2 regions of the Limosilactobacillus sp. C0001E2 genome follow, and region 2 is predicted to be linked to the other one. Evidence: predicted binding sites of a transcription regulator. Region 2 holds the regulator's gene; the other holds the start of a gene.

Region 1 (16,120 bases), on a different contig from region 2:
ATTGCGACAAATGACATGGCTGAAGCTGTTCAGGGTGCTAAGTACGTGTTGGTTGTAATCCCCACTAAGGGGCTACGTGAAGTAGCTGGTAAGCTGAATCGGGTGTTGGAAGAACAAGGTAGCACGCCGTTAATTATTCACGCCACTAAGGGACTGGAACAAGATACCTATAAACGTCCTTCTCAAATGTTGGAAGAAGAAATTGCGCCCCAACATCGTGAAGACATTGTTGTCCTTTCTGGACCTAGCCATGCGGAAGATGTGGCTCTGCAGGATATGACAGCGGTCACTGCCGCTTGTGTGAATATGAGCAGTGCCGAAAAAGCCCAAAAATTATTTAGTAATAACTTTTTCCGGGTTTACACCAATGATGATGTGATTGGAGCTGAGTTTGGGGCCGCACTGAAGAACATTATCGCAATTGGTGCCGGTGCGCTCCAAGGCCTTGGTTATAAGGACAATGCCCGCGCTGCCTTGATTACACGGGGGCTCGCTGAAATCCGGCGGCTGGGAGTCGCCTTTGGTGCTAATCCATTTACCTTTATCGGGTTATCCGGAGTTGGTGATTTGGTGGTAACTGCAACCAGCAAAAATTCCCGTAACTGGCGGGCTGGTTACCAATTAGGTCAAGGTCGTAAATTAGAGGATGTAATTAGTCATATGGGAATGGTAATTGAAGGGGTCTACACAACCAAAGCAGCTTACGAATTAGCTCAAAAACGTCAGGTTAAGATGCCAATTACCGAAGCCTTGTATCACGTTCTCTACGAAGGGCAAAATATTGAAACTGCTATTACTGATCTCATGGACCGCGAGGTAACCTCAGAATTAGAGTAATTTTTTAATCTGTGGTAAAATGATTGCGGATACATTCTACTAATGGGAAGGATTTAGATTTATGAAACAAGTACGTAAGGCGATTATTCCCGCTGCTGGTTTAGGAACACGTTTTTTGCCAGCAACTAAGGCGTTAGCGAAGGAAATGTTGCCGATTGTAGACAAGCCAACGATTCAATTTATCGTGGAAGAAGCACGGAAGTCAGGGATTGAAGACATCGTGGTCGTTGATGGCAAAAACAAGCGTTCAATCGAAGACCACTTTGATTCTAATCCTGAATTGGAAGATAACCTCCGGGCTAAGCACAAGGACGAAATGTTGAAGCTGGTTGAAGAAACCACAGATATCAACATTTACTTCATTCGTCAGTCGCACCCGCGGGGCCTTGGTGATGCGGTTTTAACCGCCCGTGATTTCATTGGTGATGAACCATTTGTTGTAATGTTAGGTGACGATCTGAATAACATTAATAACAATGGGAATGCTTTAACCAAGGAATTAATTGATAGCTACCACCAAACTGGTGCTTCGACGTTAGCCGTAATGCGTGTTCCACACGAAGATACTGCTAAGTATGGGGTGATCAATCCAAGTGCTGAAGTTGAAAAGGGGCTCTACAATGTCACGAACTTTGTGGAAAAACCTGATCCAAAGGATGCTCCAAGTGATTTAGCAATCATTGGTCGGTATGTCTTTACGCCAGAAATTTTTGATGTTTTGGCAAAGACGAAGCCTGGTAAGGGTGGCGAAATTCAATTAACGGATGCCATTAATACTTTGAACAAGACTCAACGGGTGTTCGCACATGAGTATACTGGTGATCGCTATGATGTGGGTAATAAATTTGGCTGGATTCAAACTAACATTGAATATGGCTTACAACACCCACAAACGAAAGATGAACTTCGTGAATATATTAAGAATCTTGGCGCTAAACTAAGTGCAGAAGATCAAAAGAAAACTAAATAGTTAGCTTAAGAACATAAATAGGGTTGCAGAGTTTGGCTTGACCAAATCTTGCAACCCTATTTATGTCACAGCCTCTTTACTTATTTTAGATCACGGGATATAATGATTTTGACTTATAAAAAGTAAGTAAAGTAATAGACATGATTACTTAAATCAAGTAGAATGGGTTTAACAATAGAACGGAGGAATCAAAGATGACGGAAGAAAAGCAATTCAATTATGATGTCATTATTATTGGTGCTGGTCCAGCCGGAATGACGACGGCGTTATATGCCTCACGGGCAAACTTATCTGTTTTAATGCTGGATCGGGGGATTTATGGCGGTAATTTGAACAATACTGCCACAATCGAAAACTATACTGGTTTTCCTTCGGTCCAAGGGCCCGACCTTGCTAAGCAAATGTATGATGGGGCAACTCAATTTGGGGCTAAGTACGCATACGGAACGGTTGAAAAGGTGGAGCTCGATGGCAATTTAAAGAAAATTACCACCGATATGGGTGAAACCTATACTGCTAAGGCACTAGTAATTGCCAGTGGTTCTGAGCAAAAGAAGCTCGGGGTTGCTGGTGAACAAGAGTATGGTGGGAAAGGTGTTTCCTACTGCGCAGTTTGTGATGGTGCCTTTTTCAAGGGTAAGCATCTAGTTGTAGTTGGGGGTGGTGATTCTGCCGTCGAAGAAGGGATGTACCTCACTCAATTTGCGGATAAGGTTTCCGTACTGGTTCGTAAAGACCATCTGCGGGCAGCTGCGGTCGCTCAAGATAAGGCCAAAAAGAATGATAAGATGGAATTCATCTTCAATACTAGTGTGACGGCGATCGAAGGTGATGACCAAAAAGTTACCGAAGTAAAGACGCATAATAACGCCACTGGTGAAGATAGTGAGATGCAAGCGGATGGGGTCTTTATTTACGTTGGAAACGTACCAATGACAAACCCGTTTGCGGATTTTGGGATTCTAGATGATCAGGGATGGGTTATTACCGATGACCATATGGCAACGAAGGTTCCTGGTATCTTTGCCGTTGGTGATGTCCGGGAGACGTTGCTTCGCCAAATTGCCACTGCTGTTGGTGATGGTGCGCTCGCTGGCCAAGAAGTGTTTAAGTACGTTGATAATTTAAAGTAAAATTAAAGAGCGGCCGATGTGGTCGCTTTTTTTGAGGAATGAAAGCATGTTGAAATATTTAATCAGTGATATGGATCACACTCTTTTACACAACGATGGACGGTTAGATCAGGCAACGATTTCTGCAGTTCACCAGACGGCAATTAAGTTATGCTTAGCATCGGCGCGTAACCCGTATTCGATGGTTGAATTTATTAATCAATTAGGGTTAACTGGTCCGCAATTAGCAATGAATGGTGCAATAATTTTTCAAGTGCAGGCTGGGAAAGTGCGTGTTTTACGCGAGTGTGCTATCTCACGAGGCTTAGCAAAGCAGCTTGCGATTGAATTACAGTCTTTTTATCCAGCAGTTGACTTTACCTGGATTACGAGGGATCACTGGTATATTCCTAAAATGACTCCGGCAATGCGGGAGGAAATGAAGTATTCTGGAATTCAGCCGGTTATTGGTCGGCAACTGCGGGACACTGCTGCACCGGATCAAATTGTGCTGATTATTAAAGATCAACAATTGTTTAGTAAGGTTCAGCACCACTTGCAACAACGGTTTACTGATCTTTCTATTCACAGTTCAGGTGATGGTTACCTGACCATCAATGCTGCCGGGGTAAATAAGGGAAACTTGGTGCAATACTTGATAGATCATGGCATCCAGCGGAGTGAGATTGCTGGGGGCGGTGATGATCAGAATGATTTGCCACTGTTGCAGGTGGTTGGCCACTCGCTTGCAGTTGCCAATGCTATTCCAGAGGCCAAAACGGAGGTTACTGAAGTGATTAATAGTAATGAAGAAGATGGGATTGCGCAATTTCTGAATCAATTTATAGACTAAATTCAGGAAATTAATGATATTGAAAGCAAGTATTGGTAAAATGGTGATGATGAAAAATCTTGAGATTGGAGATGCTTTGTAGTGAGTTGGAAAGAAACCTATGAAGAATGGTTAAATCAACCAAAGATGGCCCCAGCCTTAAAGGCGGAGTTGAAAGCCATGAAGGATGATCAGGAGATTGAAGATGCTTTTTATGGTCCACTATCATTCGGAACTGCTGGAATGCGGGGATTAATGGGCCCAGGAATCAACCGGATGAATATTTATACGGTTCGCCAGGCCACAGAAGGTCTCGCAGTTTTAATGGATTCATTGGGTGATGATATTAAGAAGCGTGGGGTTTCAATCAGTTATGACTCACGGCACCATTCTCGGGAATTTGCCCATGACTGTGCACGGGTGTTAGGTGCGCATGGAATTCAGACATATATTTATGATAATGTTCGTCCAACTCCGGAGTTATCCTTTGCGGTTCGGTACAACCATTCATATGCTGGTATTATGATCACCGCCAGCCATAACCCAAAGGAATATAACGGGTACAAGATTTACGGTGAAGATGGTGGACAGATGCCGCCAAAAGAATCTGATATGATGACCGGCTACATCCGGCAGATTAAGGATATTTTTGACATCCAATTGGCAGATGAACAAGATATGCTGAACAGTGGCTTAGAAGTAGTAATGGGCGAGGATGTTGATCACGCCTACCTTGAACATGCTAAAGCGGTTACCATCAATAAGGACCTGGCTAAGAAGTATGGTCAGGATATGAAGTTTGTTTTTTCACCATTGTGTGGAACTGGACGGATGTTAGGTGAACGGGCATTACGGCAAGCTGGTTTTACGAACTTTACAATCGAACCAACTGAAGCACAACCAAATGGTGATTTTCCTGGTTTGGAACACCCTAATCCGGAATTTCCAGAAGCTTTTGTTCGTTCAATTAAATTAGGTAAGCAAATCGACGCGGATGTTTTGATTGCAACAGATCCTGATGCAGACCGGCTCGGTTGTGCCGTGCGGCAACCAGATGGTGAATACCAACTGTTAACGGGGAACCAGATTGCTTCCGTAATGTTAAATTACATTCTGGAAGCTCACCGTCAGGCTGGAACGTTACCGAAGAATGCGGCAGCAGTCAAGTCAATTGTTTCCACTAACTTTGCGGCTAAGATTGCAGAGAGTTATGGTGTACAAATGATTAACGTACTGACTGGTTTTAAGTGGATTGCTGACCAAATTCACCAATATGAAACCGGCAAGGCTGATCATACCTTCATGTTTGGTTTTGAAGAAAGTTACGGTTACCTTATTAAGCCATTTGTCCGGGATAAGGACGCCATCCAATCATTGACACTTCTTGCTGAAATTGCCGCTTACTACAAGAGCCGTGGCATGACAATGTATGATGGGGTTCAAGAATTATTCCAAAAGTACGGTTACTTCAAAGAAAAGACAATTGCTAATACCTACGCTGGTGTTGAAGGCCCAGCAAAGATTAAGAGTCTGATGAAGAAGTTCCGTGAAGAAGCCCCAACTGATTTTGCGGGTCATCAAGTGGTATTAACAGAAGACTTCGCCAACAACACCAAGAAGACTGCTGATGGACAAGTTAGTGAATTAGGCATTCCAGAATCAAATGTATTGTGCTATGTCTTAGATGATGAAACTTGGATTGCTATTCGGCCATCAGGAACTGAACCGAAATTGAAGTTCTACATTGGTACTAGTGCCGATACGGATGATGCAGCTGCACAAAAGCTGACGGAATTCGAAAAGGCTTTGCAAGAATTTGCTGAAGCTTAAATGAAATTAAGGGATTGACGCGATACCGTGGCAATCCTTTTTTGAAAGGAGCGATTGCTGATGGGCATGCATGAATATTTAAAAAGTCTTAGTGATTTAGAAATGATTAATCGGGCCCCTGGTTATTTTAAATTTGAACAACATAACGTGGCTGCGCACTCATTTAAAGTGACACAAGCTGCCCAAATGTTAGGGGATATTGAAGAACAAGCAGGTAATAAAATTGATTGGCGTTCTTTATATGAAAAAGCACTCAATCATGATTACACTGAACGGTTCATTGGTGATATTAAAACGCCGGTTAAGTATGCAACCCACGAACTACGGAAGATGTTAGCCCGCGTGGATACATCATTGACCGAAAACTTTATTAAAAAAGAAATCCCACAAGAATTTCAGGAAGCGTATGAACGGCGGTTCGCTGAAGGCAAGGATGATACTTTGGAAGGAAAGATTTTATCAGTTGCGGATAAGATCGATTTGATGTATGAATCATTTGGTGAAATTCAAAAGGGTAATCCAGAGCCAGTCTATATGGATATTTATAAGTCTAGTTTAACGGCTATTATGAAATTTCGGGAAATGGCGAGTGTCCAATATTTCTTGAAAAAGATTTTGCCTGAGTTGTTAAAGGATAATGCAGATGCTAATGTGAAAAATCAGCTAGCAATTGCTACCACCCAGATTATTCAACAGTAGCTTAATTGGAGCGTGAAGATGAAGTCATTAATGATTTCAGTCACGCCCTTTTTTATCCTTTTCCGCGAATGGATGTTCGTGTTAAAATTAGACTAGTTACTTACGGAAAATGAGGAGGAATGGTTATGATTTACCGTCAGGCAGATAAAATGTTTGACTTGGTCTCTGATTATCAGCCGACTGGTGACCAGCCAGAGGCTATTGCACAACTAACCAAGGGAATTAAAGATGGCGATAAGGCCCAAATTTTATTAGGAGCAACGGGGACGGGGAAGACATTTACCATTTCTAATGTCATTGCGAATGTGAATAAACCTACGCTGATTCTTTCACATAATAAAACGTTGGCTGGCCAGCTGTATGGAGAAATGAAGAAATTTTTCCCGCACAATGCAGTTGAATACTTTGTTTCTTACTATGACTATTACCAACCAGAGGCCTACGTTCCTTCCAGTGATACGTATATTGAAAAGGATGCTTCAATCAATGATGAAATTGACCAATTGCGGCACTCAGCAACCAGTTCTTTACTGGAACGGAATGATGTGATCGTGGTTGCTTCAGTTTCCAGTATCTTTGGTTTGGGTTCGCCAGCTGAATACCAGAATCACGTGATTTCGTTAAGAATTGGTCAGGAAATCTCGCGTGACAGGCTTCTGCGTGAATTGGTTAATATCCAATTTGATCGTAATGATATTGACTTCCAACGAGGACGTTTCCGGGTTCGTGGCGATGTAGTTGAGATTTTTCCAGCGTCACGGGAAGAAAAAGCACTCCGGGTGGAATTCTTTGGTGATGAAATTGATCGAATCCGGGAAGTGGATGCCTTGACTGGTGAAGTATTAGGCGATCGAGAACATGTCTCCATTTTCCCGGCTACCCACTTTTTAACCACCGAAGAGACTATGAAGGTGGCTTTGCCGGAAATTGAAGCCGACATGAAAAAACAGGTTGAACAATTTACGAAGGAAGGTAAGTTGCTCGAGGCAGAACGGATTCAGCAACGCACGACTTATGATATTGAAATGATGCGGGAAATGGGTTATACCAACGGAATTGAAAATTATTCTCGTTATATGGACCGCCGGAAACCGGGAGAACCGCCATTTACATTATTAGATTTCTTTCCGAAGGATTTCTTATTAGTAGTGGATGAATCACACCAAACGATGCCCCAAGTACGGGGAATGTATAATGGTGATCGTGCACGGAAGAAACAGTTAATCGACTACGGATTTCGGTTACCGAGTGCACTGGATAATCGTCCCTTAAAGCTGGACGAGTTTGAACAACATGTCAATCAGGTGATCTACATGTCAGCTACTCCTGGGCCTTATGAAGAAGCCCAAACTGATCATGTGGTTCAACAAATTATTCGACCAACTGGATTGTTGGATCCAACAATTGAAGTCCGGCCAGTCATGGGTCAGATTGATGATCTAGTAGGTGAAATTAACAAGCGGATTGAAAAACATGAGCGGGTCCTAATTACGACGCTGACCAAGAAAATGTCAGAAGACCTTAGTGATTACTTGAAAGATCTTGGCTTAAAAGTTAAGTACTTACATAGTGATATTAAAACACTAGAGCGAACGCAGATTATTCGTGATTTACGGCTTGGCAAATTTGACGTTCTAGTCGGAATTAACCTATTGCGGGAAGGTCTAGATATTCCTGAAGTTTCCCTGGTTGCAATTCTTGATGCCGATAAGGAAGGCTTTTTGAGAAATGAACGATCACTAATTCAAACGATTGGTCGTGCCGCCCGGAATGAACACGGGGCGGTAATTATGTATGCCGATACGGTCACTGACTCCATGAAGGCGGCGATTGATGAAACGAAACGGCGGCGGACAATTCAAGAAAAGTACAATCAAGAGCACGGTATTACGCCGAAGACAATTATCAAACCAATTCAAGAAGCCATTTCAGCAGTTAAACCAGCTGAAGACCAAGATGATCAGCAAAGTGCAGAATTTACTGCCCAAGACTTTGCCAAACTATCGGCCAAGGAACAGCAACAAATGCTGGATGAATTGACGGAACAAATGCGCTCGGCAGCAAAGCGGTTAGACTTTGAACAAGCGGCCACTTTGCGTGATACGGTGATGGAATTGTCAGCTCAGCAAAAGGGTAAGCAGAAAATTAAGCAGGGAGGTAAGTAATTCGTGGCAAACGATAAAATAGTTATTCATGGGGCACGAGCCCACAATTTAAAGAATATTGATGTCACAATCCCCAAAAATAAATTAGTGGTTATCACTGGTCTTTCGGGGTCTGGAAAAAGTTCATTGGCTTTTGATACGTTGTATGCTGAAGGCCAACGGCGGTATGTGGAAAGTCTGTCGGCATATGCTCGTCAGTTTCTTGGTCAAATGGATAAACCGGATGTTGATTCAATTGATGGACTATCGCCGGCAATTTCAATTGATCAAAAAACAACTTCTCATAATCCACGCTCAACGGTGGGAACTGTTACTGAAATTAATGATTTTCTCCGTTTATTATGGGCACGGGTTGGTACTCCAATTTGTCCTAATGATCATATTCCAATTACCAGCCAGTCACCTGAACAGATGGTGAATCGCGTTTTAAAATTACCGGAACGGACGAAGTTACAAATTCTTTCCCCAATCGTACGTGATAAGAAAGGAACTCAAAAGAAAGTTCTAGATAAAATTAAACGGGAAGGGTTTGTTCGTGTTCAGGTTGATGGCGAAACTTATGATGTTGAAGAAGTTCCAGAGCTGGATAAAAATAAGCAGCATACGGTTAATGTTGTGGTTGACCGTATTATTGTTAAGGATGGTGTTCGTTCTCGGCTATTTGATTCCTTCGAGTCTGCATTACGCTTGAGCGATGGTTACGCAATTGCGGATGTGATTGGTGGGGAGTCAATCCCATTTTCTGAACAATATGCTTGCCCAATTTGTGGTTTTACGGTTGGTGAACTAGAACCGCGGCTCTTTTCTTTTAATGCACCAATTGGCGCCTGCCCAGTCTGTGAAGGATTAGGATCTAAATTGGAAGTTGACTTGGACTTAGTAGTGCCTGATCGTACTAAAACCTTACGTGAAGGGGCATTAGTTCCGTGGAATCCGATTTCTTCGCAATATTATCCATCAATGCTTGAACAATTCTGTACATCAGAGGGTATTGATATGGATAAGCCATTTAACAAGTTGACGAAGCGTCAGCGCGACAAAGTTTTATATGGAAATGGGGATAAAACATTTCATTTTCACTACGAAAATGATTTTGGTGGTGTCCGAGACGTTGATGTGCCATTTGAAGGAGTGATTAATAATGTTGCCCGGCGCTATAAGGAAACGAACTCTGATTTTACCCGTGAACAAATGCGGAAGTATATGGCAGAACTGCCGTGTCCAGCGTGCCATGGCTACCGTCTGAATGAACGGGCGTTAGCAGTTAAGATTGATGATCGGAACATTGGTGAGGTTTCTGATCTCCCAATTAGTAAGTCTTTGCCATTTTTCCAACAACTAAAATTAGATGACCAAAAGTCGGCAATTGCTAAACCGATTTTAAAAGAAATCATTGATCGGTTAACGTTTATGCAAAATGTCGGGGTTGAGTACTTAACGTTAAGCCGGGCGGCGCGCACCCTTTCTGGTGGGGAAGCACAGCGAATTCGGTTAGCAACTCAAATTGGCTCTAACCTTTCAGGTGTTATGTATGTTCTTGATGAACCATCAATCGGGCTTCATCAGCGCGATAATGACCGGTTGATTAATTCACTCAAAAAGATGCGGGATTTGGGGAATACACTAATTGTTGTCGAACACGATGAAGATACGATGCGGGCTGCGGACTACATTGTCGATATTGGGCCAGGTGCTGGTGAAAATGGTGGTCAGGTCATGGCAGCTGGAACTCCCAAGCAGGTAATGCGGAGTCGCAAATCCTTAACTGGGCAGTATTTATCGGGTAAAAAGATGATTTCGGTACCAGAAGAACGTCGGTCAGGAAATGGCAAGGCCATTACGGTGAAGGGAGCTGCTGAAAATAACCTGAAAGATATCGATGTTCGTTTCCCACTTGGTAAGTTTATTTGTGTTACGGGGGTTTCTGGTTCTGGGAAATCAACCCTTGTTAATCAAATTCTTAAACGGATTTTGGCACAAAAACTGAATCATAACTCTGCCAAACCAGGTCGTTACCGTTCTATCAGTGGAGTTAATAATATCGAGAAGATCATCGATATTGATCAATCACCAATTGGACGGACACCACGGAGTAATCCGGCAACGTATACTGGGGTTTTCGATGATATTCGGGCGCTATTCGCCCAGACGAATGAAGCCAAGATGCGTGGTTACACAAAGGGTCGGTTCTCATTTAATGTTAAAGGCGGTCGATGTGAAGCTTGCCACGGTGATGGAATTTTAAAGATTGAGATGAATTTCTTACCAGATGTTTATGTTCCGTGTGAGGTTTGCCATGGGACCCGTTATAATTCAGAGACTTTGGAAGTTGAGTATAAGGGGAAGAATATTGCCCAGGTCTTAAATATGACCGTGAATGAAGCACTTGATTTCTTCAGCGCCATCCCGAAAATTCGTCGGAAGTTGCAAACCATTCAAGACGTTGGCTTGGGTTATGTTCACCTGGGCCAGCCGGCAACAACTTTATCTGGTGGGGAAGCTCAACGGATGAAACTGGCGAGTGAATTACACCGGCAGTCTAACGGTAATAGTTTCTACATCTTGGATGAACCAACGACGGGACTCCATATGGATGATATCAAGCGATTGTTAGCTGTTTTACAACGGTTGGTTGACGCCGGAAATACAGTTCTAGTGATTGAACACGATCTGGATGTAGTTAAATCGGCTGATTGGCTGATTGACTTAGGCCCTGAAGGGGGCGACGCTGGTGGTTATGTCGTAGCGACTGGAACTCCAGAAGAAGTAGCTAATGTGAAAGAGAGTTATACTGGTCAATATTTGAAACCGATGTTAAAATGTGACCGTGAATGGGCTGCAAAACGACAACAAAAATAATAATAAAAAAGTCTAGGATAAGGGAATCATCCTAGACTTTTTTACTGGGTTACAGAAATGACACGCCCGGTATGTTACAATAGAAAGTGATTTTATTAAAGGAGGCATTTCAATGTCCCAAAAGTTAGAAGCCGTGATTATTACCGGAATGAGCGGTGCGGGGAAAACGGTAGCGGTTCAACTCTTTGAAGATTTGCGCTACTTTGTAATTGATAATATGATCCCGACATTAGCTGAGAAATTTGTTGATGTTATTAAGCAATCTGCTGATTTTCCAAAAATGGCGATGGTGATGGATACTCGGGCAAAGGGCTTTTATGATCAGGTATTACCGGTCATTCAGCAGCTTCGTCAACGTCATGATATAAGTGTGAAGGTTTTGTTTTTAGATGCGGGGAATGCAGAACTAGTCGCACGGTATAAGGAAACTCGTCGGGCGCACCCGTTAGCTAAACAGGACGGCGTGTTAGCCGGAATTGAACGAGAACGAAAGCTGCTCGGTGAATTAGCATCACAATCAGATGTTAAAATTGATACTACTAATTTAACGCCGCGGAACTTACGAACTCGCTTAACAGAAATCTTTAATAATGGTCAGGGGACCGATTTCTATGTTGATGTAATGTCCTTCGGCTTTAAGTATGGGCTGCCGTTGGATGCGGACATTGTGATGGACGTGCGGTTTTTACCTAACCCGTTTTACGTTCCAGCTTTGAAACATTTAACCGGTAACGATCCAGCGGTTCAAGAATATGTCATGCAAAGTCCGGAAGCCCAAAATTTCTATCAACATCTTTATTCGCTGATTACCACAGCACTACCTGGTTATATTAAAGAAGGTAAGACCAGTTTAACGATTGCGATTGGGTGTACTGGGGGGCAACATCGGTCTGTAACAATTGCTAACCAGCTGGCAGCGGACCTACGAAAGCAAGACTATGTAGTGAATGCACATCACCGTGATGTGGATAAGGCACATTAAGGAGGAGCATGATGTTTCATAAACCTAAAATTGTAATTATTGGTGGCGGAACCGGCCTCCCTGTTATTTTACGTGGCTTACGGGACCAAAATGTGGATGTAACAGCGATCGTAACGGTCGCCGATGATGGTGGTTCTTCGGGAATTTTACGGAATTATATTAATGTTGTGCCACCTGGTGATATTCGAAATGCACTGGTAGCGCTATCTGAATTACCAACGATTGAAAAAGAAATCTTCCAATACCGTTTTAACAGTAAAGATAATTTTTTTGCCGGTCATGCACTTGGTAATCTAATTATTTCTGCGCTGGCGGAGATGAAGGGGAATATTTTTGATGCAGTGCAAGAATTATCTGATTTAATGCGGATTAATGGGCATATTTATCCCGTGGCGAATGAGCCGTTAACGTTGAATGCTGAATTTACTGATGGTAGTAAGTTAGTGGGTGAGTCAGAAATTACTGCTGCTCATAAACAGATTCAACGGGTTTGGGTAACGGACTCAGATGAACCAGCAGCACCAATGGCGGTCAAACAGGTGATTGATGCCATTATGGATTCCGATCAGATTGTGCTGGGCCCTGGAAGCTTATTTACTAGTATTTTACCGAACCTCATGATTAGTAATGTTGGTGAGGCAGTGAAAAAGACGAAGGCGGAAGTTGTTTATATTTGTAATATTATGACCCAGAAGGGTGAGACGGATCATTTTACGGATGCTGATCATGTCCGGGTATTGAACCGCCACCTCGGTGAGCAGTTTATTGATACGGTATTAGTAAATGTTCAACCGGTGCCGAAGGATTACATTAATTTTCAGGAATGGAATGAGATTTCGCAGCCCGTTACGCATGATTTTGCTGGATTACGGGATCAGGGCTGTCGGGTAATTTCAGCTAATTTCTTGCGATTACGTGATAATGGGGCGTTCCATGATCGGGATAAGGTAGTAAGCGAATTGCTTAACCGGCTCCACGATGTTCATGCTGATTGAGAAAGGGTGATTAGATGTCATATGCAAGTCAGGTCAAAAAAGAATTAACTGGCTTAACGGTGCATAAGGATAACGCACAGGCTGAATTAATGGCCTTAATCAGAATGAATGGGGCGCTAGGAATTGCTAATCAGCAGATGGTACTAAGTGTCCAGACAGAGAGTCCGGCAATTGCCCGGCGAATTTATTCGTTGTTAAAAGATTTCTATAATGTTGAATCAGAAATCGTGGTGCGACGAAAAATGAAATTGAAAAAGAATAATACCTATGTTGTCCGTCTGCGGTATCACGTGAAAGGATTATTAACGGAATTGGGGATTTTAGACGGCTTCCATATTATGGAGCGGGTCCCAGTTCAGCTTCTGAAAAATGATTTGATGATTCAGTCTTACCTAAGGGGAGCTTTTTTGGCAGGCGGTTCAGTTAATAATCCTGAAACTTCCCGCTACCACTTGGAAATTTATTCCTTGTATGAAGAGCATAACGAGATGATTGCCGAAATGATCAATCATTTTCAATTGAACGCGCGTACAACTGCCCGACGGAGCGGGTATATTGTCTATTTGAAAGAAGCAGAAAAGATTGCTGACTTTTTACAATTAATTGGGGCGACCAATAGCATGTTAGAGTTCGAAAACATTCGAATCGTGCGTGACATGCGCAATTCCGTGAATCGGCTTGTTAATTGTGAAAATGCCAATATGGATAAGGTGGCCAATGCGGCTAATAAGCAGGTCGCAAACATTCAATTTATTGATCAGCATGTCGGTTTGAACAACATTCCAGAGAAATTACGGGAAATTGCTATGACACGGTTGGCCCATCCAGAAGTGAGTTTAAAGGAGCTCGGGGAGTTAGTTCCTGGTGGGCCAATATCTAAATCAGGGGTTAATCACCGATTAAGAAAGTTGAATGCTTACGCGGATAAGATAAAAAGTGGCCAATAAAAAAGGTGTTGCGATAATTCGCAACACCTTTTTGAGTTAGTAGCCTTAGTTTGCCTTTGGCTTGTTTTCCATGATGCCATCCAGTAAACCATAATCAACCGCCTCTTGAGCAGTTAAGTAGTGGTCCCGTTCAGTATCTTGGTTAATCTTTTCGATTGGTTGACCGGAATTTTCTGCTAGAATTTCGTTAATCATCTTACGAGTCTTCAAAATTTCTGTTGCAGCAATTTCAATTTCGGTTTGTTGACCTTGTGCACCACCAGAAGGTTGGTGAATTAACACTTGGGAGTGTGGTAAACCAAACCGCTTGCCCTTAGCACCGGATGAAACGAGGACACTTGCCATTGAAGCAGCCATCCCAATAACGATGGTTTGGACATCTGCCTTAATGAAGTTCATCGTATCATAAATTGCCATTCCGGACGTAACAACACCACCAGGTGAATTAATGTATAAGTAAATATCTTTGGTTGAATCTTGCGCGTCTAAGAAAAGAAGTTGCGCAACGATTGAATTTGCCATGTCGTCTTCAATGGGACCAGAAAGCATAATGATCCGATCCTTGAGAAGCCGTGAATAAATATCATAAGCACGTTCACCACGTGATGATTGTTCAATCACAGTTGGAACTAAATTCATATTAAGTGGCCTCCTTTTAGCACTTATTAGCGTTAATTGCTAACGTATGATTGTATTTTACCCTATAGGTCAAGAAAGGTCAAATAAAATTACTGATGAAAAAAGAGGTTGAATTTTATTCATCCTCTCAAGTACTATTTTAAGTTTTCTGCAATTAGGTCCAGTTCTAAATCAGCACATTCGTTATCTAATTGATCTCGATCTTGATCTGGTTTAATTTCAAACATTTTGAATTGTAAGTCTTGCTTGGACATAATAATCCTCCATCTTAGTTTGGTGTTTGAATTGGTTAATTAAGTTAAACACCGTGATCTTTTAACAGTTTCCATATTATCTTAAATTGGTATAGTTATCAAGAAGTTTATCATTACAGTTTTGATAAACGTTTGCATAAAATGGTCTAACTTTAAGGAGTGGTTAAAAATTACAGGTTCTGGATGGAAAGGTTGCGCTTTTTGCAGCATTTAGTTATAATCGGAATGTTGATTATTAACGATAATATATTAAAGGAGGCATATTGACATGCGTAAAGCACATCCACATGGCGTACAAGGCCGTCGTCCAGTTGCTCCTAAGTACAAGCGGGCATTAAAGGAAAAGAAGATTGAAGAAATTCGTAAGTGGGCTAAAGAAAAGCCAGCTGACGAAAAGTAATCAGTTTAATTATTAAATTATGAGCAGGAATCATTTGATTCCTGCTTTTTTTGTGACTTCAATCAAACGTTTTTTATCGGATGATATCACTTGCAACGCTGGTTTAACAATGATGATATTCCTAGCTAGATAGGATTGTTGACTGACCATTGACTACTTATTGATAATTTGATATATTTTTAGCGATTTAGGAGGTTAATTTTTAGGGAGGATTAAAATGAAAAAATGTCAACGTTGTGGCCAGTCAATGGCGGAACGCTTACTAGTTTGCCCACATTGTGGTCAACCAGTTCCTGGAGCATTAGAAAATGACCATTCTAGTAGTCAACTGGAATCTTCAGAACAAGTGCCAGAACAATCCGCGGAGAAAATTGAAGCTGTCGTACCAAATGTTGGGAATAGTGTTCATTCCCATTCTGTAGATTCAGGAAGTTTTGGTTGGGCCATACTTGGCTTCTTCATTCCATTAGTAGGGTTGATTTTATTTTTAGTGTGGAGAAAAGAACGACCGATGAATGCAAATTCTGCGGGAATTGGTGCCTTGATCAGCGTTGTAGCTAATTTAGTATTTTTCGTATCGTTAACGATTATTGTAATTC
Region 2 (16,120 bases):
GATTCATTCCATTCGTCAAGAACGCAGAAAAATGAAAGATTTACTGGTCTTTTTAAAGGCAATCCGCGAAAATATTGACTTTAATAAGATTCTTAAGGAAATTGATGAAAGCAAAGTGTTGTTAGGGGATGAGCGTAGTTATACATTTCGAGATTCAAATTAAAAAAATGGTTAGACACCCTAAATAATGTATCGACTGAAAAAGTTTAATAAATTTTCTTTGATGGTGATTTAATGTAAAATAATAAAAAATATTTACTAGTGAGGAATATTAGATGAAGATCACTAAGAAAACTCGCGTGCGAGTTCTAAATACGACACTCCTTGGAATGTCAATATTGTCGTTTGCCTGGCTAATAATTACGCTAGGAGTTGCAATGGGCGAATTAGTTGCGGTAGGCCATGTTAATGATGTCGAAAATTTTTATTCGGATCATCTCATTGAGCGGTGGCTATTTGCAGTTCTTTTATGGGCGGTGACCACGGTCGCATATGTAATCCACAGTACAATGACTATTTGGTCATTGACCCAAAAAGACAAATCAGCCGCTTTAAATGATCATCAGCCAATGTTAAAGCCCAAACATGCTCGTGATGTTGAAGAACTTTGACAAACCGCTGTAATCATGGGAAAATGCATCCAGATTTGTTAACGGGAGGATTAAAATGAAAAAAAATAGTTACAGTGATTGGAACTTTTACACTGAGTATCTTGTTAGTTGCTTGTGGAAATCAAAATAATTCTGCTAATAATCACAGTCAAACGACAACTAGTTCACAATCTTCATCTAATCATAAGAGTGAGGATGCACAAAGCAGTAGCAGTACTAATCGTACTAACAAAAATCGAACGGTTGGTAGTTCGAGTCAACAGGCTGGTCAACAAAGTCAGAAAAATAAAGTAATGACTACCGAACAAGTAGTAGCTCGAGTTGCACAACTCAAAAATGTTAATTTAAACGGTGGCGACAAAATTTATGTAACGCCAACTAATACGCCCAATGTTTTTAAGATTTATATCAAAGGGGCTAATCAAGATCCGCAAGTAGATAGTATTGTGGATCACTATGTATATAATGGAAACACGGATGTGCTTTCACAAGCCACAGAACGTTAAAATAATCTTTGAGGATGTGAGCGAAGTTCTTGATTGCTTCGCCATCACGTCCTCATTTTATTTATAGTGAGAGTGAACGATCAGCCGAATAATTAATGGTATCTTATTAACAAAATTAACTATCTCGTCTTTTTAAAGCGTTTGCAAAATGATAAAATGAAGACGAACGCAAGTGAAAAGAGGGATTGTTATGGCCGTGAAGCAGCGTAGAGAAATTTTAGAAACTATCAAAAGAATTTGGATCGCCTTGGTTTATGGGATAATGTCAGCAGTTGGAATCAATATGTTTTTAATGCATGCGAATTCTTATTCATCTGGGTTGCTGGGATTATCGCAATTGCTACAAACGGTTTTCATGCTGTTTCATATTCACGTGAGCATGAGTCTGTTAATGGCAATCTTTAACATTCCGCTGTTTATTTTTGCTTGGCGGGTTTTTGGCATCCGGTACATTCTTTTCTTCGGATTAGCAGTCTTAGCAAATATTATCTTTTTAGCGGTTATTCCAAAAGTATCGCTAGTAACTGAACCGTTAACGAATACATTAGTGGGGGCATCACTAATTGGGATGAGCGTTGGATGGTGTTTTAATAATGGCTTTACAACTGGCGGGGTGGATATTCTCGTTACTTACTGTCAAAAAAGATTTCACAAAAATGTCGGAATGTTTGCAAATGTTATTAACGGCTTTATTTTACTGGGTGCAGTAATCTTTTTTGGCCCCGGACGGATAGTTTATAGTTTAATTGGCATGTTAGTTACCAATGGTTTGATGGACTACATGTACGTTTCACAAACGGATGTTAGTGTAACAATCTATACTAAACATGCAGCAAAGTTGATTAAGCCACTACAGGGATTTGCTCACGGAGCAACACTACTTCACGGTATTGGTACTTATACGGGTGAGCCAACGGATGTTATCTTAGTCGTTACTCCACGCGGCCAATTAGCATTTATTAAAAAAATGGTAAAGTCGTTAGACCCAGAAGGCTTTATCAGCATTCAACGCTCGGACGTGGAATTAGGTAAGTATCGTCATTATTCTATGTAAAAAAGCCGTATGAAAAGTGCCCTACAATCGTTAGACAAGAAATCTAACGATTGTAGGGCACATCACTTCGCTACGACTTTTTTCATTTAAGCATTAAAGTATTTATTATGTTCCCAACTAGAGACATTTGTTTTGTAAGCTAACAGTTCGCTCTTCTTAGAATTAACGAAGAAATCAACGAAGGTGTTTCCTAAGGCATTTACTAGGATGTCATCATTTTCCAGGTTAGCAATGGCTTGGTCTAGTGACCCAGGTAATTCAGTGATTTGTGCTTCATCCCGTTCGGCTGCATTCATTTTATAAATGTTTCGTTCGACTGGTGCGGGGGCCGCTAATTCATTTTCAATACCATCGGCACCAGCTGCCAAAATTGCGGCAATGAAAATGTAAGGGTTAGCAGATGGATCACCGGAGCGTAATTCTAGCCGAGCTACCTTTCCCCGACCGGCTGGAATACGAACAAGTGGGGTTCGGTTATCAGTTGCCCAAGCAATGTAAGTTGGTGCTTCATAGCCAGGAACCAATCGCTTATAGCTGTTAATAGTCGGGTTAGCAACTGCGGTAAATGCAGGCGCATGCTTTAAGAGTCCAGCGAGATAATGCAGGGCGGTTGATGATAATCCCTTTGTTCCTTCTGGATCATCAAAAGCGTTTTCGCTGCCTTTGAATAGTGATTGGTTGAAGTGCATTCCCGAACCATTGATCCCAGTAATAGGTTTTGGCATGAAGGTAGCAGCTAGGCCATGTTTTTTAGCAATTTCGCGGACTACTAATTTGAAGTATTGAATTTTGTCTGCGGTATGCAATGCATCGTCAAAGCGAAAATCGATTTCGTGTTGACCAGCCGCAGCTTCGTGGTGGGAAGCTTCAATAGAAAATCCCATCGCCATTAAAACGTTTGTGATGTCTCGGCGACATGCTTCACCTTCGTCTTTTGGTTCTGTGTCAAAGTAGAAGGCATCATCGTTAACGGTCATGGTTGGATGACCGTTTTCGTCCCGTTTAAATAAGAAGAATTCTGGTTCAGCACCGATATTTAAAGTGTCAAAGCCCATCTTTTTAACTTCAGCCAGATTCTTTTTCAGGATGCCTCGTGGATCACCAGCATAAGGGGTACCGTCAACATTGTAAACGTCACAAATGAGTGCGGCAGTTTTGTTAACGCCATCTGTCCATGGGTAAATCACAAACGTCGATGGATCTGGATATAGATACATGTCAGCGTGTTCGATGGGTAAGAAACCGTCAATGGAGGAACCATCAATTTTAATTTTGTTATTTAAGGCATCATCTAAAAGTGTAATTGGAATTTCAATATTTTTAAAAGCACCATCGGCATCGGAAAAGCTCATCCGAAGGTAGCGTACATCTTCATCCTTGGCGATCTTTTTTACATCATTTGCTGTTAACATAGTTTAATCTCCCTTATGCTTAAATTGGTCTAACAAAAAGTATGGTGCAATACTAATACGAAATTCGGCGACTGTGAATAGATGTGAAGAAAGCAAGTAAATCTTAAAGTGAAAGCGGTCTACCTAATTAAGATAATAATTTATCCACGGGAGTGGGGTTAATTAAATAAAGAACGAAAAAAAACAGCAAGGCGGAGATTGGGACCTTACTGGTTTAAAGGAGAAATGTATGATTGTGTAATCAGAACGGATCATTTGTAGGAGTAAAGAGTTACAATGCGTTAATTAGTTATCAAAATATTGCTTGTGTTCCCAATCGGTAACGTTGGTTCTGTAATCGTTAATTTCTTGTTGTTTGAGTGCTGTAAATTTATTAACGAAGTAGCTACCTAAGGCGTTCTTAATAACCTCATCATCATTCAAATCTTTAATCGCTTCACTAAGGGAACCTGGCAGTTCAGTGATGTTAGCGTCCTTCCGTTCTTGAGCGGTCATCTTGTAGATGTTTCGTTCAACCGGATCTGGTGCCATAATCTTGTTATTGATTCCATCAATCCCAGCAGCCAGTGCAGCGGCAATTGCAATGTATGGGTTAGCCGTTGGATCACCAGAGCGTAGTTCTAGCCGGGTCAGTTTACCCCGTCCAGCTGGCACCCGTACTAATGGAGTCCGGTTAGACGTTGACCAAGCAACGTATGTTGGTGCTTCATAGCCAGGAACGAGTCGTTTGAAACTATTGATTGTTGGGTTGGCAACGGCGGTAATCGCCTTAGCGTGAGCTAATACACCACCTAAGAAGTACAATGCTGTTTCAGAGAGTCCCTTCAAACCATCTGGATCGTCAAACATATTTTGACCATTCTTGAATAACGACATGTTGAGGTGCATTCCGGAACCATTAATTCCAGTAATTGGCTTTGGCATGAAGGTTGCACAGAGACCAAAGTCTTGAGCAATCCGTCGAATTGTCAGCTTGAAGTATTGAACGTTATCAGCAGTGTAGAGAGCTTTATCATATTTAAAGTCGATTTCGTGTTGACCAGCCGCAGCTTCGTGGTGATCAGCTTCAACTTCAAAACCCATTTGGGTTAACGTATTTGCGGTTTCGCGCCGGCAGGCTTCACCTAAGTCCTTTGGTTCAAGGTCAAAGTAGAAACCATCATCGTTAACTTTCATGGTTGGGTTACCATTCTCATCCGCCTTAAACAAGAAGTACTCTGGTTCTGCCCCAATGTCGAAGGTATCGAAGCCCATTTCTTTAACGGCATCGAGTTCCCGCCGCAGGATGCTCCGCGGATCGCCAATAAATGGGGTACCATCAACATTATGAACGTCACAGATCATCGATGCAGTCTTGTTTTTCTCGGCAACCCAAGGATAGATTTTCCACGTATTGGTATCAGGGTAGAGGTACATATCCGCATCTTCGATTGGTAAGAATCCTTTGATAGAAGATCCATCAATTTTAATCTTGTTATTTAATGCATCATCTAAGAGCGCAATTGGAATTTCGATGTTTTTCAGTGCTCCTAAAGCGTCTGAAAAGGTCATCCGTAAGTAACGAACGTTTTCTTCTTTAGCGAGTTTCCGAACGTCATCAGCTGTAATCATAATAAGTTACCTCCCCAATTAATTACTTATTTTCTTGAGTAAGCGTTTTATCTTCTTCCTTTAGGTACTGAGCAACTTCTTTACTCCACTTATCGTGATAGCGGTACATAATCAATGGCAAAATTCCAACGATTACAACCATAATTATGAGGGTAATTACATAAGTGGAACGAAGATGAGCAGGAGTTCCTTCGGCGGGGATGAAGGTAATGAAGAAGGCCATTAAAGTAATGAAAAAGCCAATTACTGCAACCACAATACTAAAAGTTCGACTATTACTCATTCGATAAGTTCGATGCAGATTTTCGTATTTATTCTTTAAAACAATGTATGCAACAATCATCATTAGGTAAACCATCAGGTATTGTGCGGTGGTTGCGGCCATGGAAACATTGAAGGCAAAATCTGCATTTTCACCACTATCGAAAGTGATCATTAATGCGGTAATGGTAACCACAATTGCTTGTAAAACGACAATCCGCATTGGGACGCCACGCTTGTTTGGTTTAGCAAAATACTTTGGCATGTATCCTTGACGAGCAGCAACAAATAAGCCTTGATTTGGACCAGCCAACCAATTACTTAATTCGCCAATAATGCCACAAGCGAGAAGGACGCCGACGATTTTACCAAGCAAATCACCAGGCAAGCCAATTGATGAAAGAAGATGTCCATAGGTGTAGACAAAGCCTGTACTATTTTGAATATCAGCTTTTGGCACTGTCATTGCAATGGAAAACGCACCAATTACGAAGTACATCATGGTGTCCATTCTGACAGTGATGTGAATCCATTGGTAGAACATTGCAGTCCAACCAGATTTTTCTCCAAGGGTACCTTTGACCCAGGTAAAAATACCGCCATCACCCCAACCATCAATTGAAGCCATTTCCCCAGTTTCTTGAGTAATTGGTAAAAACCAGAGAATGCCGGCGATAAGTAACCAGAATAATGAGGTTGCTCCGGCTTTGCCAAATGGGGCGAATTCGTCAACTGAGATCACAACAGAACATGACATGGCAAAGAGCTTGAGACCAGTTAACTGGTTATATTGCTTTGTACTATTATCTAATGTTTTGTCGTGGCTGAAATGCGGTCCGCTATGCGGACCAATAGCTGGAACATCAGCCATTATCACCATCTCCCACTAGAATTAAACACTAATGGTTTTCCCATTAGTAAAGGTGAAAACAAATCTTTTACTGTGTAAATCAAAACTGTCTTGAAAGGACCTTTCACCTTCAATTATTGACAAAAAACGTTAAATGTCACTATACATAATCTAAAATATGTCCATAAATCTAAACTTTTTCAAGCTGTAATGTCTAATATCTTAATTTTGTTAAGGAATATAGGCAGCTAACGAAGAAAAATAAAATATGATTAATTAATCACGACAGTAGATATTTTCACTTATAAAATCAATGTAACCGGTTACTTCCAATGGGTTCGACTTTTTTTGCAGAAATGAAATTAAGCATTATATGTAAAATAATTTTACAAAAAAGAAAAGTGTAAATTTAACATGAAACAACTATCGCTGCTTTATTTAAGTAAGTGAAAATGGTAACAAAAATTATTTGTTTTGGTTTTAACGTTCATGTCAAGCGTGGTCTGAAGTCAGGGGCGATTCTTAACTAATGGTCCATAATAATTTACAAAGAATGTTCAATATTTCACTTTATTTTTGCCGAAATTCTGCTATGATAATAGACGTAAACGATTTCAAACAAGGAAAAAGGAGATTTTTGCACTATGAAAGCTGCTGTTATTAATGATCCAGTAGACGGTTACGTTACTGTTAAAGATGTTCAATTACGTGATTTGAAGCCCGGCGAAGCATTAGTCGACATGGAATACTGTGGACTTTGCCACACTGACCTTCACTGTGCTGCTGGTGACTTCGGTAAGAAGCCTGGTCGGATTATTGGACATGAAGGGGTTGGTCGTGTATCAAAGGTCGCTCCTGGTGTTACAAGCCTTAAAGTTGGTGATCGGGTTTCAATCGCTTGGTTCTTCAAGGGCTGTGGCCATTGTGAATATTGTTTGACTGGTCGTGAAACTCTTTGTCGGAACGTTTTGAACGCTGGATACACTGCTGATGGTGCGATGGCTGAACAATGTATTGTTCCTGCTGATTACGCTGTTAAGGTTCCAGAAGGACTTGATCCAGTTGAAGCTACTTCATTAACTTGTGCTGGTGTTACTATGTACAAGGCTTTGAAGGTTGCCGACATTAAGCCTGGTCAATGGGTATCAATTGTTGGTGCCGGTGGTTTAGGTAACCTCGGAATTCAATTTGCCCACAACGTTTTTGGTGCACATGTAATTGCCGTTGATGGTAACCCTGACAAACTGAAGGCTGCTAAAGAAAATGGTGCTGAAATCTGCATTAACCGTCATGACAATAATGTTGATGAACAAATTCAAGAAAAGGTTGGCGGGGTTCATGCAGCTGTTGTTACTGCTGTTACCACTGCTGCCTTTGACCAAGCAGTTAACTCACTTCGTCCAGATGGTAAGCTAGTTGCCGTTGCCCTTCCACAAGGTGATATGAAACTAAATATTGCCAAGACTGTTCTTGATGGAATCATCGTTGCTGGTTCATTGGTTGGTACTCGTCAAGACTTAGCTGAATGTTTCCAATTTGGTGCCGAAGGTAAGGTTCACCCAATTGTTAAGACTCGGAAGCTTTCAGAAATTAACGACATGATTCAAGAATTGAAGGACAATAAAGTTGTTGGTCGGAACGTTGTTGACTTTGTTCACAACAAGGACTAATATTTAAAACAATTTAAAAACAGTTCGCAATGATAGATTGCGGGCTGTTTTTGTTGTCTTAAATATGACTCAATGATGAATTGGAATTGCTCTTTCATTGAAAAAGCTGTGTCTGTTATAATGTTATTAAGATTAAGGTCAATATTAGTCAGAGATGGGGATGAGAAAATGGAAGAGAAAAGTATCTCAGATATTATTGAGAAGTATTTAAAATCGATTTTAGCAGATGATGAAAAAGTAGAAATTCGTCGTTCTGAGATTGCTAATCATTTTGACGTTGTTCCATCGCAGATTAATTACGTCATCAAAACACGCTTTACATTGCAAAATGGTTATTTAGTACAAAGTAAGCGGGGTGGCGGTGGTTATATCCGGATTGAACGGGTTAATCTGATTGATGATGTTGATGTACTAGATATGCTCATCAATACAATTGGCCAATCGCTAACGGAAAATGATGCGTTTACGATTGTTCAAACATTGTATGCAGAAAAGGTTATCTCACGGCGAGAGGGTGACTTAATGTTAGCGGCGCTCTCAAAAGACACCCTTGGTGTAACTGCACGGCAAAATGCAGATCGACTGCGTGCTCGGGTGCTTATCGCTTTTTTAAATCGTCTTCGTTATGAAAGTTAACTGAAAGGAGAACGCTTATGGCAGATTATTTGTATACTCCTAATGCACAATCAGCTTTGAATATTGCTCAAGAACAGGCGCGTTACTTCAAACATCAAGCAGTTGGGACCGAACACCTATTACTGGCGTTGAGTTTAGAAAAGAATGGGGTTGCTGCAAATTTATTACGGCAGTTAAATGTTACAACGGATGATCTTCGGGAAGAAATTGAACGTTTTACAGGCTATGGAACGATGACTAATATGACTGCCGATAGCTATTTGCCATACTCTCCTAAAATGCGAGAGGTGCTCTCGGTAGCTGGCCAGTTAGCTCAACAGTTAGGCACTAACCAAATTGGAACCGAGCATTTGATGTTAGCCTTGCTCGGCGACAGTAATATTTTATCTTCGCGGATTTTAAATAGCCTGAACGTAGATGTTCCGCAAGCTCGCCGGACTCTTCTACGTCGGTTAGGGGTTAATAATGCTAAACAACGGTTTAATAATCAACCAAATAGTTCTCAAAGAAATGGCCGTAAGACTCCAACCCTCGATAAACTGGCACGTGATTTGACTAAAATGGCCCGTGATGAAGATCCGGATCCGGTGGTAGGCCGTGATCGTGAAATTAAGCGGGTCGTCCAAATTTTAAGTCGCCGGACTAAAAACAACCCAGTCTTAGTTGGTGAACCGGGTGTTGGCAAGACGGCGATTGTTGAAGGGCTGGCGCAGTTAATTGTTAAAGAAGAAGTTCCAGCTAATTTAATTGGTAGTCGACTAATGATGTTAGATATGGGGTCATTAGTTGCAGAAACTAAATATCGTGGTGAATTTGAAGATCGTCTAAAGAAAATCATTAATGAAATTTACCAGGACGGTAATGTGATCCTATTTATTGATGAATTACACACACTAGTTGGTGCTGGTGGTGCTGAAGGCGCGATTGATGCTTCTAATATTTTAAAGCCGGCGTTAGCACGTGGTGAATTGCAGTTAATTGGTGCGACAACATTAGATGAGTATCAAAAGCACATAGAATCTGATTCAGCACTTGAACGCCGCTTCGCAACTGTCACGGTCGACGAACCGACAAAAAAGGCTTCAGTGGAGATCTTACGGGGGATTCGGCCAAAATATGAAAAGTATCACCATCTAAAGATTACTGATCAGGCCTTAGAGGCGGCGGTAACATTGTCGGATCGGTATATTACTAACCGTTTTCTTCCAGATAAGGCAATTGACTTAATGGATGAAGCGGCTGCAATGAAACGGATTGATGGTCAAGGGCGAAATACTGCGTTTGCTAAGCAAATTCGTCAGCTGGATGAGTTACGTGATCAAAAAGAATTGGCAATCGAACAACAAGACTTTGATCAGGCGGCAAAATTGCGACAGCAAGAACTAAAACTAAAGGATAAGGTTGATCGTGAGCGGGATCACCGGCAAAAAATGGAAGCTCAAGATGAGTATTCACTACAAATTGACGATAATGATATTGCACAGGTGGTTTCAGAGTGGACGGGTGTGCCACTAACACAATTGAAGAAAAAAGAAAGCGATCGACTGGTGCACTTAGAAAAAGGACTTCATCAACGGGTGATTGGCCAAGATGAAGCCGTAACAGCTTTAGCACGGGCTATTCGTCGAGCACGGAGCGGGTTGAAGGATTCTCACCGACCAATTGGTTCGTTCATGTTCCTAGGCCCAACTGGTGTTGGTAAGACGGAACTAGCTAAGGCGTTAGCAGAAGAAATGTTTGGTTCGGAAGACAACATGATTCGTATCGACATGTCAGAATACCAAGAACGGTACAGTGCTAGTCGGTTAGTTGGAGCTGCTCCGGGATATGTTGGTTATGAAGAAGGTGGCCAATTAACGGAGAAAGTTCGGCAACATCCATATTCTGTCGTGCTGCTGGATGAGGTCGAGAAAGCAAATGTTGATATTTTTAATTTACTATTGCAAGTGTTAGATGATGGTTTCTTGACTGATTCGAAGGGTCGTAAAGTCGATTTTAGAAATACGATTTTAATTATGACTTCTAATTTAGGAGCTACCCAGCTTCGAGATGAAAAGACAGTTGGTTTTGGTGCTAAGGATCTTCAAGATAACTATGCAGCGATGGAAGCAGCTATTCAGGAACAGCTAAAGTTACATTTCCGGCCTGAATTTTTGAACCGGATTGATGAAACGATTGTTTTCCATTCTTTGACAAAGAATGATCTCCATCAAATTGTCAAATTACTATTAAAGGATTTAACCCAGCGGGTGGCAGAGCAAAATGTCACATTGAAATTTACTCCCGCCGCAATTAATCTGATAGCCCAAGATGGTTATAATCCAGAGTATGGTGCTCGACCACTACGTCGTTCCATTCAAACATTAGTAGAAGATCCACTTAGCTTAGCATTGCTTTCTGTTGAAATTGAGAATGCTGCTACGGTCACGGTGGGTGCTCGTCAAGGAAAACTAACTTTTACTAGTCAAAAAGCTGGTAGGAAACATCCGTTGGCTGTTCAATGATAAAGAACAGTAGATTTGATTAGGAAATAAAGTTCGCGAAAATTTATTGAAAAAATGAGTAAATAATGTACAATTATTTTGGCAAACTAAAATAGTTGGTATTTGGTTAAACTGAATATGAGAAAGGCTCGTTTGAAATATGAGAAGATCTGAACAATTAGCAAAAACCAGGACAGCAATTATGAAGACGGCAACTAAGTTGTTCTTGAATAATGGCTTTGGGGGGACGTCCACCCGTGATATTGCTAAAGAAATCGGAATTACCCAGCCCGCTTTATATCACCACTTTAACGATAAGGAAGTACTCTTTTTAGATGTAATGACTAGTCATGGAAGTCGGGTTCGTCAAGAAGTAAATAAGGTGATGCGGGAAAGCGAACTAAAAGGTGAAGAACGTTTATGGGAGTTAGCTAAGACCCTGTTGCGTCTGCATCCAAAAGATATCTATGAACAGTGGCAAAGCGCGGGGGATTTGCTTAGCCAAAGTTCAAAGCGAAAATTAAATGTAATTTTTATGATTGATTACATTGAGCCAGTTTCTGAATTCTTTAAGCAACCTGACATCAAGATGCGACCAGATGTGTTGCCGAAAGAAGCTGCGGAGCTATTTATTGCTAGTCTTAGTCCAATGTTTAATTCATTTCAAAAGTTTGGTGGCCGTTCTATTACGCAAGAACAACGTAACCGGATTATTTTAGATATCTTTATGAACGGATTGAATCAGCGTTAAGAAATCACGTTCAGATAAAAGAGGTTAGTTAATGAGCTAACCTCTTTTTTAGTGTCGCAACGGTTGACTTAGTCAGAAAAAACGATTATACTTTGAAAGTATTTAACTGTAAGTTCAACGGTTGTGATGATCTATTGTCCATTGCAATCCTTATAAATCCCAAAGGTAGTTGCCAGCTGCTTTTGGATTTTTTTTGCCCAAAAGTTGCATTTTATCCAAAATGTAATCAAAATGTAATATTTCGCAAGTTGAACTTACCCAACAAATTAGAGAGGTGAATACTTTGGCCGGACATTTAGTAAAATACGGTAAACACCGTACCAGTCGTAGTTATTCTCGGATTAAGGAAGTTCTTGATCTACCGAACCTGATTGAGATCCAAACTAATTCATATAATTGGTTTATGGATAAGGGTATCCGGGAAATGTTTAATGACATTATGCCAATCGATGATTTCCAAGGGAAACTTTCTTTGGAATTCGTTGATTATCAACTTATGGAACCTAAGTATACAGTTGATGAAGCACGTGAACATGACGCTAACTATTCAGCACCACTCCACGTCACATTACGCTTAACCAACCACGAAACTGGTGAAATTAAGTCACAAGATGTGTTCTTTGGTGATTTCCCACTAATGACTGATCAAGGGACTTTCATTATTAATGGTGCAGAACGGGTAATTGTTTCTCAATTAGTTCGTTCACCAGGGGTCTATTATAATGAAGAAACTGACAAGAATGGTCGGCCAAGTTATGGTGCCAACTTCATTCCTAACCGTGGTGCATGGTTGGAATACGAAACGGATGCTAAGGGAATTTCATATGTGCGGATTGACCGGACACGGAAATTACCATTAACAGAGTTAGTTCGTGCGCTGGGCTTTGGTTCAGATGATGAAATCATTGAAATGCTTGGTGGTAATTCTGACTCACTGAGCGCAACTCTGGATAAGGATGTTCATAAAGATGCTGAAGACTCCCGTGTTGAAGAAGCATTGAAAGATATTTATGAACGGTTACGTCCAGGTGAACCGAAGACTGCGGATTCTGCACGGAGTCTTTTGACCGCGCGTTTCTTTGATCCAAAGCGCTATGATATGGCACCAGTTGGACGTTACAAGACAAATAAGAAGCTTAAGATGAAGTATCGTTTGTTGGGACAAACCTTGGCTGAAACCTTGGCTGACCCAGAAACTGGTGAAATTTTAGCTAATAAGGGCGATGTAGTTACTAAAGAAGTCCTTAAAAAGTTAGAACCAGCTCTTGAAAGCGATGACTTTAAGATGGTGACGTACACACCTTCCGATGAAGCTGTAGTAACTGCACCAGTTAAGCTCCAAAAGATTCTGGTCTATTCTAAGAAGGACCCAGAACGAGTTGTGCCAATCGTTTCCAACGGCCATATTCCATTGGAACTCAAGCACATTCAACCGGCTGATATTATTGCTTCAGTAAACTACTTCTTTAATCTCCCAGAAGGAATTGGTTCAACTGATGATATTGACCACTTAGGTAACCGGCGGATTCGTTCTGTTGGTGAATTATTACAAAACCAATTCCGCATTGGTTTGGCACGGATGGAACGGGTTGTTCGTGAACGGATGTCAATCCAAGATATCAATACGGTTACTCCACAACAATTAATTAACATTCGTCCAGTTGTAGCTTCCATCAAGGAATTCTTTGGTTCATCTCAACTTTCACAATTCATGGACCAAACTAACCCACTGGGAGAATTGACTCATAAGCGGCGTCTTTCTGCCCTTGGACCTGGTGGTTTAACTCGTGATCGTGCTGGATATGAAGTTCGGGACGTTCACTATACGCACTATGGTCGGATGTGTCCAATCGAAACTCCTGAAGGACCAAACATTGGATTGATCAACAGTTTATCATCTTACGCACGAGTAAATAAGTATGGCTTTATTGAAACGCCTTACCGGCGGGTTTCTTGGGAAACTCATAAAGTTACGGATAAGATTGACTACTTAACAGCGGATGAAGAAGATAACTACATCATTGCGCAAGCTAACACTAAGCTAAATGATGATGGTTCATTTGCCGAAGATGAAATTATGTGTCGTGATAAAGATGACTATATTTCAACTACCGCTGAAAACGTTGATTACATGGACGTTTCTCCTAAACAAGTAGTTTCTGTTGCTTCTGCATGTATTCCATTCTTGGAAAACGATGACTCTAACCGTGCGTTGATGGGGGCCAACATGCAGCGGCAAGCTGTTCCGCTTATTAATCCTCATGCTCCTCTGATTGGAACGGGGATTGAATATAAGGCTGCTCATGACTCTGGGGTTGCCTTAATTGCTAAGTACTCTGGAACTGTTGAATATGTTGATGCACGTGAAATTCGTGTTCGTCGTGATGATGACACTCTTGATACTTACAAACTAATGAAATTCCGTCGTTCAAATGGTGGTAAGAACTATAACCAACGTCCAATTGTTACAGTTGGTGAACATGTAGATGCTGACGATATTTTGGCTGATGGTCCATCAATGGAACAAGGTGAATTGGCATTAGGACAAAATCCACTGATTGCATTCATGACTTGGCAAGGTTATAACTTCGAAGATGCCATCGCAATTTCTGAACGATTAGTGAAGGATGATGTTTATACATCAATTCATATCGAATCTTACGAATCAGAAGCTCGTGAAACTAAGCTAGGACCCGAAGAAATGACTCGCGAAATTCCAAATGTTGGTGCTGATGCATTAAAGAATTTGGATGAAAATGGTGTCGTTCGGGTTGGTGCTGAAGTTCATGATGGTGACATCTTGGTTGGTAAGGTAACACCAAAAGGGGTTACTGAATTATCAGCAGAAGAGCGTTTACTGCATGCGATCTTTGGTGAAAAGTCTCGTGAAGTACGTGATACTTCACTTCGGGTTCCTCATGGTGGTGGCGGAATTATCCAAGACGTTAAAGTCTTCACTCGTGAAAACGGGGATGAACTGTCACCTGGTGTAAACAAGATGGTCCGGGTCTACATTGCCCAAAAGCGGAAGATCCAGGTCGGGGATAAGATGTCCGGTCGGCATGGTAACAAAGGGACGGTTTCGATCGTTGTTCCTGAAGAGGACATGCCATACATGCCAGATGGAACACCAATCGATATCATGTTAAGCCCAATGGGTGTGCCATCACGAATGAACATTGGTCAGGTTATCGAATTACACTTGGGGATGGCAGCCCGTGAATTAGGGATTCACATTGCTACTCCAGTCTTCGATGGGGCCACTGATCAAGACGTTTGGGATGCTGTTAAGGAAGCCGGTTTGCCATCAGATGGGAAGACAATCCTTTATGATGGACGGACTGGTGAACCATTTGAACAACGAGTTGCCGTTGGTGTTATGCACTATCTGAAATTAGCTCACATGGTTGATGATAAGATCCACGCACGTTCAATTGGACCTTACTCATTAGTTACCCAACAACCACTTGGTGGTAAAGCCCAATTTGGGGGCCAGCGGTTCGGTGAAATGGAAGTTTGGGCCCTTGAAGCATATGGTGCATCTTACACCTTGCAAGAAATCTTGACTTACAAGTCAGATGACGTTGTTGGACGGGTTAATACTTATGATGCCATTATTAATGGTGATCAGATTCCAAAACCAGGTGTTCCAGAATCATTCCGGGTATTGGTTAAGGAACTTCAATCTCTTGGTTTGGACATGAAAGTGCTCGACAATAACCATGAAGAAGTACAACTTAAAAACATGGACGAAGATGTGATTGATGTTCGTAAATCAGCGCAACACGCCCAACAAAAACAACAAGAAACGGCAAATGCTGATCAATCAACGTCAGCTGAACCAAATGAAGCTAAGCAAGACTAAAAAAGGAGGACAGCCCTTTGATTGACGTCAATAATTTTGAAAGTATGCAGATCGGGTTGGCTTCACCTAACAAGATTCGTAGTTGGTCATACGGTGAAGTAAAGAAGCCAGAAACGATTAACTACCGGACTTTGAAGCCTGAAAAAGAAGGTCTGTTTGACGAACGAATCTTTGGTCCAACCAAAGATTATGAATGTGCTTGTGGTAAGTACAAGCGAGTTCGTTTTAAGGGATTAGTGTGTGACCGTTGTGGAGTTGAAGTTACTAGTTCTAAAGTTCGCCGTGAACGGATGGGACACATTGAATTAGCTGCTCCAGTATCACATATCTGGTATTTCAAGGGGATTCCATCACGGATGGGTCTCGTTTTGGACATGAGTCCACGGGCTTTGGAAGAAGTAATTTACTTT

Evidence for each region. The regulator CtsR, encoded in region 2, represses protease genes until heat stress. The targets are predictions, from matches to a motif close to TTGGTCAAAAAAGGTCAAANA.
Region 1: the regulator CtsR is predicted to act here: its motif matches at 14,933-14,953, upstream of clpP (ATP-dependent Clp endopeptidase proteolytic subunit ClpP).

What each region holds. Positions count from the first base shown of each region.
Region 1 is NZ_JBWPXC010000003.1:100,315-116,434, forward strand. It holds gene AC1EKL_RS04205 (NAD(P)H-dependent glycerol-3-phosphate dehydrogenase) at 1-837, shown strand, start outside; gene galU (UTP--glucose-1-phosphate uridylyltransferase GalU) at 899-1,807, shown strand; gene trxB (thioredoxin-disulfide reductase) at 2,002-2,940, shown strand; gene AC1EKL_RS04220 (HAD family hydrolase) at 2,987-3,772, shown strand; gene AC1EKL_RS04225 (phospho-sugar mutase) at 3,854-5,581, shown strand; gene AC1EKL_RS04230 (YfbR-like 5'-deoxynucleotidase) at 5,642-6,280, shown strand; gene uvrB (excinuclease ABC subunit UvrB) at 6,406-8,445, shown strand; gene uvrA (excinuclease ABC subunit UvrA) at 8,449-11,304, shown strand; gene rapZ (RNase adapter RapZ) at 11,417-12,286, shown strand; gene AC1EKL_RS04250 (gluconeogenesis factor YvcK family protein) at 12,298-13,281, shown strand; gene whiA (DNA-binding protein WhiA) at 13,296-14,228, shown strand; gene clpP (ATP-dependent Clp endopeptidase proteolytic subunit ClpP) at 14,274-14,867, opposite strand; gene AC1EKL_RS04265 (hypothetical protein) at 15,390-15,521, shown strand; gene AC1EKL_RS04270 (zinc ribbon domain-containing protein) at 15,739-16,120, shown strand, end outside.
Region 2 is NZ_JBWPXC010000002.1:186,890-203,009, forward strand. It holds gene AC1EKL_RS03135 (hypothetical protein) at 1-163, shown strand, start outside; gene AC1EKL_RS03140 (hypothetical protein) at 276-611, shown strand; gene AC1EKL_RS03145 (hypothetical protein) at 686-1,117, shown strand; gene AC1EKL_RS03150 (YitT family protein) at 1,308-2,171, shown strand; gene glnA (type I glutamate--ammonia ligase) at 2,258-3,583, opposite strand; gene glnA (type I glutamate--ammonia ligase) at 3,869-5,194, opposite strand; gene AC1EKL_RS03165 (amino acid permease) at 5,217-6,326, opposite strand; gene adhP (alcohol dehydrogenase AdhP) at 6,950-7,975, shown strand; gene AC1EKL_RS03175 (CtsR family transcriptional regulator) at 8,144-8,611, shown strand; gene AC1EKL_RS03180 (ATP-dependent Clp protease ATP-binding subunit) at 8,629-11,115, shown strand; gene AC1EKL_RS03185 (TetR/AcrR family transcriptional regulator) at 11,255-11,845, shown strand; gene rpoB (DNA-directed RNA polymerase subunit beta) at 12,120-15,710, shown strand; gene rpoC (DNA-directed RNA polymerase subunit beta') at 15,728-16,120, shown strand, end outside.